Aquitalea magnusonii: one gene and its partners. The protein of the gene in region 1 interacts with the protein of each later gene in a pairwise test. Links are inferred from orthologs where the notes say so. Each region holds a gene or a part of one and is shown in the gene's direction. Other genes may lie near its edges. The genes, in order: ftsZ, rlmN and zapD.

Region 1 (3,004 bases):
GAAGGCGTGCGCGAACCGCTGGGCATGAGCGGCGTGCGTCTGGAAGCCAAGGTACACATCGTCAGCGGCGCGGTGTCTGCTGCGCAAAACGTCACCAAATGCGTGCGTCGTTGCGGGCTGGAAGTATCCGACCTGGTGCTGCAACCGATGGCCTCGGCCATTGCCGTGCTGTCGGAGGACGAAAAAGACCTGGGCGTGTGCCTGATCGACATCGGTGGCGGCACCACCGACATCGCCGTGTATGCCAATGGCGCCATCCGTCATACCGCGGTGATTCCGATTGCCGGTGATCAGATCACCAACGACATCGCCATGGCGCTGCGCACCCCCACCAAGGAAGCGGAAGACATCAAGATCCAGCACGCGGTGGCGCTGGTCACCATGGCCGATCCAGGCCAGATGATCGAAGTACCGGGCGTGGGCGAGCGCGGGCCGCGTCAGATGTCGCGCGCCACGCTGGCCGAAGTGGTGGAGCCTCGGGTGGAAGAACTGTTCCAGCTGGTACAGCAGGAACTGCGCCGCAGCGGCTTCGAGGACCTGCTGTCCTCCGGCATCGTGCTGACCGGCGGTGCCAGCCTGATGCCGGGCATGGTGGAACTGGCAGAAGAAGTGTTCCACATGCCGGTGCGCGTGGGCGTGCCCAAGTATGTAGGCGGCCTGGCCGAGGTGGTGAAGACGCCACGTTTCTCGACCGGTGTCGGCCTGTTGTTGTACGGCAAGGACCAGATCCAGACCCATAGCGGACCCAAAGTGGAAAGCGCGGGTGTGGGCCAGTTGTTTGGCCGCATGAAGGCCTGGTTCGCCGGTAATTTCTAAGCAATGGCGGCCAGGTGGCCGCTGCTGTGTTTTTTGTTTTTCGGGCAGCAGTAAATAGTGGAATGCAAGCTCATCTTAAACTTGAGGAGAGGCAAATGAGCGGAATGGTTTTTGAAGTAATGCAAGAGACCGCCAACGCGGCTGTGATCAAAGTGATCGGTGTAGGTGGCGGCGGTTGCAATGCCATCGACAACATGATCAGCAGCCATGTGCATGGTGTCGAATTCATCTGCGCCAATACCGACGCGCAATCCCTGCAGCGCAACAAGTCGCCGCAGAAGCTGCAACTGGGCAACAACCTGACCCGTGGTCTGGGCGCCGGTGCCAACCCGGAAGTGGGCCGCAGCGCCGCACTGGAAGACCGCGAACGCATTGCCGACGCGCTGCGTGGTGCCAATATGGTATTCGTGACTGCCGGCATGGGCGGTGGTACCGGTACCGGTGCTGCCCCGGTGGTGGCTGAAGTGGCCAAGGAACTGGGCATCCTGACCGTAGGTGTGGTCACCCGCCCGTTCGAGCACGAAGGCAAGCGCCTGAAAGTGGCCCAGAGCGGTATCGAAGACCTGAAAAAGCATGTTGACTCGCTGATCGTCATCCCCAACGAAAAGCTGATGGAAGTACTGGGCGACGACGTGACCATGCGTGAAGCCTTCCGTGCTGCCGACGACGTGCTCAAGGGCGCAGTGGCCGGTATCGCCGAAGTGATTACCTGCCCCGGCCTGATCAACGTCGACTTTGCCGACGTACGCACCGTGATGGGTGAAATGGGCCTGGCGATGATGGGTTCTGCCTACGCCTCCGGCATCGACCGTGCCCGCGTGGCCGCCGAGCAAGCCGTGGCCAGCCCGCTGCTGGACAACATCACCCTGGAAGGCGCACGTGGCGTGCTGGTGAACATTTCTACCGCACCGGGTTGCCTGAAGATGAGCGAATACCGCGAAATCATGGGCATCATCCGTCAGTACGCCGATGAAGATGCACAGATCAAGTTCGGTACCGCCGAAGTGGAAGAAATGCCGGAAGACACCATCCGTGTCACCCTGATTGCCACCGGCCTGGGCCAGCAAAAGCCGGTACGCGAAGAGCGTCCGGAATACATCAAGATCGTCAAGACCGGCACCGACGACCGTGCGGTGGAAGTCATCAACTACGACGATTTCGATACCCCGGCCATCATGCGTCAGGGCCGTCGCCGCGCTGCGCCGTCCACCGACTTCTCCAACCCGGAAGTGAGCGACAGCTATGATATTCCGGCCTTCCTGCGCAAGCAGGCCGATTGAGAAAGGCCATTCAGGATAAATAGTTAAATACTATTAACGTGTGACGAGCAATCAATAAAGCATGGCGCAAGCCTGTGCTAGAATCGGGTCTTCCCGATTGCCTGAGAGCTTCACATGATATTCCAGCGCACGCTAAAACAAGCGATCAGCGCCACAGGTGTCGGCTTGCATTCTGGCGAGCGGGTGAAACTCACCCTGCTGCCGGCAGCCCCCGACACCGGCATCGTCTTTCGCCGTACCGACTTGCCCGAGCCGGTAGAGGTGAAGGTCGAGCCTGCGCTCGTCAACGACACGCGCCTCTCCTCCACGCTGGTGACAGACACCGGCGTGCGTGTCGGCACGATCGAGCATTTGATGTCAGCCTTTGCCGGTTTTGGCATCGACAACCTTGTAGTCGAGGTGACGGCGGCGGAAATTCCCATCATGGATGGCTCCGCCGCCCCCTTCATTTACCTGCTGCAAAGCGCTGGTGTGGTCGAGCAGTCCGTACCCAAGCGCTTTATCCGGGTGAAACAGCCGCTGGAAATCATCGAAGGCGACAAATGGGTCAGACTGGAGCCGTTGGATGGCTTCAAGATCACCCTGTCCATCGAATTCAATCACCCCGCTTTCAACCTGGCACCGCAGAAAGTCGAAATCGACTTTGCCAACAGCTCTTATCTGGACGAGATCAGCCGCGCCCGTACTTTCGGCTTCATGCATGAAGTGGAATACATGCGCCAGCATGGTCTGGGACTGGGTGGCAGCCTGGATAACGCCATCGTCATCGATGACGAGTACGTGCTCAACCCGGAAGGTCTGCGCTTCCCCGATGAATTCGTGCGCCACAAGATCCTGGATGCCATCGGTGATCTCTACATCATTGGCCATCCGCTGATTGCGGCTTTCTCCGGCCACAAATCCGGCCA
Region 2 (3,057 bases), 3.9 Mb from region 1 along the record:
GGCGCAGCAAGTGGTGCTGCGGGCGAGGGCGAGCTGCCCGCATCCGTTACGGGTGCGCTGGCTTCGGCCACGGGGGTACTGGCGCTGGTGGGTTCGGCAGCCGGTACTTCTGCTGCCGGGGCTGAGGTGGGGTTGACGATCTTGCCCGAACTGCCTGCTGGTGTGCTGGCTGTCATGTCCACTTTGGGCTTTTTCATGCCATCCAATACCGGAATTGCCGCCAGCGCCACGGCCACCAGGCCGCCGGCAATCGCCAGCCGCTTTTTCAGCTTGCTGTTGAGGTCTTTTTCATCCGGCTCCGTGCCGGGGTGCTGCCCTTGGTTTTGTTCTGTCATGGCCTTGAATTTTATGCAGCAGAGGCTTGAAAAGGCTGGTAAAATGTCGGGTTCCTCAGAATTGCGTAACCCGAGTGGATAAGCTACAGCCTAGTTTAGCCACTTGTTCTGTTATTTGGGAGTATTTGGGAGATATTTATGGCAATTGAACGTACCCTGTCCATCGTTAAGCCGGATGCCGTCGCCAAGAACGTGATTGGCAAGATCTACGACCGTTTCGAATCCGCCGGTCTGAAAATTGTAGCCGCCAAGCTCAAGCAACTGTCCCGTGCAGAAGCCGAAGGCTTCTACGCCGTACACAAAGAACGTCCTTTCTTCAAGGATCTGGTTGACTTCATGGTTTCCGGCCCGGTGATGATCCAGGCTCTGGAAGGTGAAAACGCCATCGCCAAGAACCGCGAACTGATGGGCGCCACCGACCCGAAAAAAGCTGACGCCGGCACCATCCGCGCTGACTTCGCCGAGTCGATCGACGCTAACGCCGTACACGGCTCCGACAGCGCTGAAAACGCTGCCATCGAAGTGGCTTACTTCTTTGCCGCTTCCGAGATCTACTCCCGTTAATCTCGTTCTGCCGTAATGGATGTATCTGGCGGCAGCCTGGTGGCTGCCGCTGTTTTACCGAGGATTGCATGAAAACCAACCTGCTCGACTTCAATCTGGACCAGTTGACCGAACACTTTGCCGCCATGGGAGAAAAACCCTTCCGTGCCAAGCAGGTGATGCGCTGGATGCACCAGATGGGCGAAGACGATTTCGACGCGATGACCGACCTGGCCAAGAGCCTGCGTGCCAAGCTGCACGAGCGTGCCGAGGTGCGCGTACCGTCGCTGATGACCGGGCAGGCGTCCAGTGATGGTACCCGCAAGTGGCTGCTTGACGTCGGCACCGGCAACGGTGTGGAAACCGTGTTCATTCCGGAAGACGACCGCGGCACCTTGTGCGTGTCATCCCAGGTGGGTTGTGCGCTGGAGTGTACCTTCTGCTCCACCGGCCGCCAGGGTTTCAACCGCAATCTCTCCACCGCCGAGATCATCGGCCAGTTGTGGTGGGCCAACAAGGCCATGGGCGTGACGCCCAAGAACGAACGCGTCATCTCCAATGTGGTGATGATGGGCATGGGCGAGCCACTGGCCAACTTCGACAATGTGGTCAGCGCGCTGCAAATCATGCTGGACGACCACGGCTACGGCCTCAGCCGCCGCCGTGTGACGCTGTCCACCTCCGGCCTGGTGCCGCAGATGGACCGCCTGCGCGAAGCCTGTCCGGTGGCGCTGGCCGTCAGCCTGCACGCCCCCAACGATGCGATTCGCGATGAAATCGTCCCCATCAACAAGAAATATCCGCTCAAGGAGCTGATGGCAGCCTGCCAGCGTTATCTGGAAAAGGCCCCGCGCGATTTCATCACCTTTGAATATGTGATGCTGGACGGCATCAACGACCGGCCGGAACATGCGCGCCAACTGCTGGAACTGGTGCGCGATGTACCGTGCAAGTTCAACCTGATACCGTTCAATCCCTTCCCCAATTCGGGGTACGATCGCTCCAGCAATAATGCAATCCGTATTTTCCGGGAAATGTTGCAGGAGCAAGGCTACGTGGTTACCGTAAGGAAAACCCGCGGCGACGATATCGATGCCGCCTGTGGGCAGTTGGCGGGACAGGTGATGGACAAGACCCGCCGTCAGGTCAAATGGATGCAGATCGCGCAGGAGAATCAAGAATGATCAAGTGGCGAGTGTGGATGGCAGTGAGCCTGTTGGCGTATTCCTGTGTCGCATTCGCCGCTCCGGCCAACCGGAAACTGGCGGAAATCCGCAGCCAGTTGGCCGTCGAATATGCTTCCCTCGGCAATTTGCCGGTGGCGCTGGAGTCGGCCAACGATGCCGTCAATGCCGATGACGGCTTTGTCGGTGCCTACCTTACCCGTGCCTACATCTTCACGCTGATGCAGTTGGATGCCGATGCCGAGAAGAACTTTCTGAAGGCTTTGCAGGTCGACCCAAACAGTCCAGAAGCCAATAACAACTATGGCCAGTTTCTGTGCGAACATGATCGCCCGCGGCAGGCCATGGATTATCTGGCCAAGGCAATCGCCAATCCGCTGTATCAAACCCCGCAAACGGCCTATCTGAACATGGGCCGTTGCAGTGTAAAACTGGGTGAAACCACCCAGGCCAATGATTACCTGTTGACCGCATTGCGGCTGTCTGCGGACTATCCGCCCGCACTGCGGGAGCTGGCGGCCTTGCATCTGGAGCTGGGCAATGCCAAGCTGGCATCCTTTTATTTTTCCCGCTTGCTGAAAATTGTCGGGAATACCCCGCCCGGTGCCGATGTGCTGTGGCTGGGGGTGCAAATTGCCAGAAAAGGGGGAGACCGGGCGCATGAGGCGGAATATTCGGCCCTGCTGAAAAACAAATACCCGGACTCCAAGGAAACTCAAATGCTGTTGAGTGGAAGCTGAAGATGGAACAGGAAGCAAATGACCAGCCTGCCGGCTTTGAGGTCGGTGCGGCGCTGAAAGCAGCGCGCGAGCGGGCCGGCATGAGCCTGGGCGAAGTGGCCGACAGGCTGAAGCTTTCCATCCGCCAACTGGAAGCCATCGAACACGATGATTTCCAGCAATTGCCGGGTGCAACCTTTGTCCGTGGTTTCGTCAGGAATTATGCGCGCTTTCTCCGGGTTGACCCGGAACCATTGATGGCCAGGCTGGAGCAGC
Region 3 (3,015 bases), 4.4 Mb from region 1 along the record:
TACGGTGGCGTTGCCGGACGCTGTGCTGGGCGCAATGGCCGGTTATCTCAGCCTGTGGCTGGTTTATTGGCTGTTCAAGCTGCTCACCGGTAAGGAAGGCATGGGCTATGGCGACTTCAAGTTGCTGGCCGCTTTTGGTGCCTGGCTGGGCTGGAGCATGCTGCCGCTGATTATCTTGCTGTCATCCTTGGTGGGTGCCGTCGTCGGCGTGGTGCTGATCTTGCTGGCACGGCTTGGCCGTGGCCAGCCACTGCCTTTTGGACCTTACCTGGCTGCGGCAGGCTGGATTGCGCTGTTGTGGGGCAAGGATATTGTCGCTTGGTACTTGGGTAGCTATGCCCATTGAAATTGTTGGTTTGACTGGTGGTATAGGCTCCGGTAAGACGGCAGCCGCCAATCACTTTGCGGCACTTGGTATACCGGTGGTGGATACTGATCTGATTGCCCATCAACTGACCGGGCCAGGCGGTGCCGCCATGCCGGCCATTGCTGCAAGCTTTGGTGCAGATCTTGTGTCTGCCAGTGGTGCGCTGGATCGGGCGCGCATGCGGGCGCTGGTGTTTGCCGATACATCCTGTCGGCGCAAGCTCGAAAGTGTGTTGCATCCGTTGATCCACGCCGAAAGCATGCGTCAACTGGCAGTAGCGCGCGGCCCTTATGCCATGTTGGTGGTGCCACTGCTGTTCGAGACGTCGGCTTATCTGACGCTGGTACGCCGTAGTTTGCTGGTGGATTGCCCTGAGGAAGTGCAGCTTGCTCGCGTTCAGGCCAGGAGTGGTTTGAGCGCAGATGCCGTGCGTGCCATCATGGCAGCGCAGATGACGCGCGCACAAAGGTTGGCGCTGGCGGATGATGTCATTGATAATGGCGGCACGCTTGCTGCATTGCAGCTTCAAGTCGAGGCCAAACACCAGTATTATCTTGCAAACCTTGCCCACGGCCAGTGACAAGGCCTTTTACAAGCCACCAAGAAGGGCAGACGTCTTGTGATCAGTTTCGAGTTTCCTGTCACCGAACGAACCCGTACGTTGCTGCGCCTGGAGCAGCTGTATGATCGGCTGGCCTATTTTCTGGGCAAAGACCATGCGCTGGATCATCATGCGGCCTTGCTGGTGTTGTTCGAGCTGCTGGAAACCGCGTCGCGCGCAGACCTGAAGGCTGATTTGCTGCAAGAACTGGAGCGTCAGAAGCAGGTGCTTGAAGCACTGCGTGAAAACCCGAATGTGGCTGAGGACAGTCTGGACAAGGTGCTGGACGAGATTGAAGTTTCCTCCAGCCAGTTGTTGGGTGTAACGGGAAAGTTTGGCCAGCACTTGCGCGAGAACGAATGGCTGATGGCAATCAAGCAGCGTGCCGGTATCCCCGGTGGGACTTGCCAGTTCGATCTGCCATCCTACTACCTGTGGCAGCAAAAGCCGGCGGAAGAACGTCGGCGTGACATGCGTCGCTGGGCGGCCCCGCTGATGCCGACTGCTGAAGCTGCCCGCATCCTGTTGCACCTGCTGCGCGATAGTGGCAAGACCCACCATTATGTTGCACGCAATGGTGCATTCCAGCAGATGTCCGGCGGCAAGGTGGTACAGATGATATGCATTGCTTACGATCCGGCGCTCAATGTCCTGCCCGAGCTTTCTGCCAATAAATATGCGATCAATGTTCGTTTTGTCAGTGCGGTTACCGGAGAAAGCCGGCCGCGCCAGACCGAGTCGGATGTTGAGTTTACCCTGACCAACTGCAAGTTCTGAGTGCCATGTCCCAAGCTGTCCGTACCGTTGCCTGCCCCACCTGTGGCACTGCCGTGAGGTGGGAGCCTGCCAGTCTGTATCGCCCTTTTTGCAGCGAACGCTGCAAGATGATTGATCTGGGCGAGTGGGCGAATGAAACCTACCGTGTGCCTGCTGTCGAGGAAAGCCCTGATAGCGAGGTCGACCCTGCCCGTTACCGCTGATCAAAATGTGAAAAAGCCCGCCTAAGCGGGCTTTTTCATGCCGAGCAGCTATGGTTCAGGCCCGAGCAGCCAGCGCGGCACCCTGGGTGAAGTAGGTTTTCACGCCACTCAGGATAGAACCCGCCATCTGTTGCTGGAAGTCGCTGTCCAGCAGGCGTTGCTCTTCTTCCGGATTGCTGATGAAGGCAGTTTCCACCAGGATGGATGGAATGTCTGGTGCCTTGAGTACCGCAAAACCGGCTTGTTCCACCTGGGCGCTGTGCAGCTTGTTCAGGCTACCTACCTTGCCCAGCATGATCTTGCCCAGTTTCAGGCTGTCATTGATGGTGGCGGTCTGGGTCAGGTCTAGCAGGGTATGCGCCAGGAATTTGTCCTTGCTGGCAATCTTCACTCCGCCAATCAGGTCCGAGCTGTTTTCCGATTGCGCCATAGTTTTGGCAAAAGCACTGGAAGCACCTTTCTCGGACAAGGCAAATACCGAAGAACCACGGGCGCTACGGTTGGGCGCAGCATCGGCATGGATGGAGATGAACAAGTCCGCATTCAGCTTGCGTGCCTTGGCTACCCGGACTCCCAGCGGGATGAAAATGTCTTCTTCCCGTGTCATGAAGGCCTTCATATTGCGCTCGGCATCAATCATGCGTTTCAACTGTTTGCCTATGCGTAACACGATGTCTTTCTCGCGGGTGCCATTCATGCCGATGGCGCCCGGGTCCTCACCGCCATGGCCTGGGTCCAGCATCACCACGATGGGGCGGTTGCTGTCGTTTTTCTTCGGCTTTACCTGTGGCGGCGGCTCGGTGAGCTTGCCCTTGTTGTAATCGTCGAGCAAAGCCATCAGCGGGTCATCTTGTGCGCCACTGGAGGGGTAGAGGTCGATCACCAGACGGTGTTTGTACTCCGCCACCGGATTGAGGGTGAAAGCCTGCGGTTTGACATCGGTTTTGAGTTCCAGCACCAGGCGGACGGTATCCGGACTGAATTGCCCGGCGCGGGCTGTCTTGATATACGGATCGGCATCAGCAATCTGGCTGCTGATATCCTTGAGCACGCTGTTGAGCTGCACG

Evidence for each region.
Region 2: the proteins of ftsZ (region 1) and rlmN interact in binary tests that used the Escherichia coli proteins (3 or more experiments, as listed by UniProt). The link is inferred for Aquitalea magnusonii from one-to-one orthologs.
Region 3: the proteins of ftsZ (region 1) and zapD interact in binary tests that used the Escherichia coli proteins (3 or more experiments, as listed by UniProt). The link is inferred for Aquitalea magnusonii from one-to-one orthologs.

Annotation. Positions count from the first base shown.
Region 1 is NZ_AP018823.1:4,499,349-4,502,352, forward strand. What follows is about bases 155-3,003. They hold ftsZ (cell division protein FtsZ), read left to right. Parts: upstream 155-911; coding sequence 912-2,096; downstream 2,097-3,003. Other genes in these bases: ftsA (cell division protein FtsA), read left to right, coding at 155-816; lpxC (UDP-3-O-acyl-N-acetylglucosamine deacetylase), read left to right, coding at 2,214-3,003. In the rest of the region: more of ftsA, read left to right, coding at 1-154; more of lpxC, read left to right, coding at 3,004-3,004. UniProt on the Escherichia coli protein: Essential cell division protein that forms a contractile ring structure (Z ring) at the future cell division site. The regulation of the ring assembly controls the timing and the location of cell division.
Region 2 is NZ_AP018823.1:577,371-580,427, forward strand. Bases 113-3,014 are described here. They hold rlmN (23S rRNA (adenine(2503)-C(2))-methyltransferase RlmN), read left to right. Parts: upstream 113-967; coding sequence 968-2,062; downstream 2,063-3,014. Other genes in these bases: DLM_RS02800 (SPOR domain-containing protein), read right to left, coding at 113-335; ndk (nucleoside-diphosphate kinase), read left to right, coding at 474-899; pilW (type IV pilus biogenesis/stability protein PilW), read left to right, coding at 2,059-2,802; DLM_RS02820 (RodZ domain-containing protein), read left to right, coding at 2,805-3,014. In the rest of the region: more of DLM_RS02800, read right to left, coding at 1-112; more of DLM_RS02820, read left to right, coding at 3,015-3,057.
Region 3 is NZ_AP018823.1:81,776-84,790, forward strand. Bases 6-2,865 are described here. They hold zapD (cell division protein ZapD), read left to right. Parts: upstream 6-986; coding sequence 987-1,745; downstream 1,746-2,865. Other genes in these bases: coaE (dephospho-CoA kinase), read left to right, coding at 336-947; yacG (DNA gyrase inhibitor YacG), read left to right, coding at 1,751-1,948; DLM_RS00445 (N-acetylmuramoyl-L-alanine amidase), read right to left, coding at 2,004-2,865. Also shown: more of DLM_RS00445, read right to left, coding at 2,866-3,015. UniProt on the Escherichia coli protein: Cell division factor that enhances FtsZ-ring assembly. Directly interacts with FtsZ and promotes bundling of FtsZ protofilaments, with a reduction in FtsZ GTPase activity.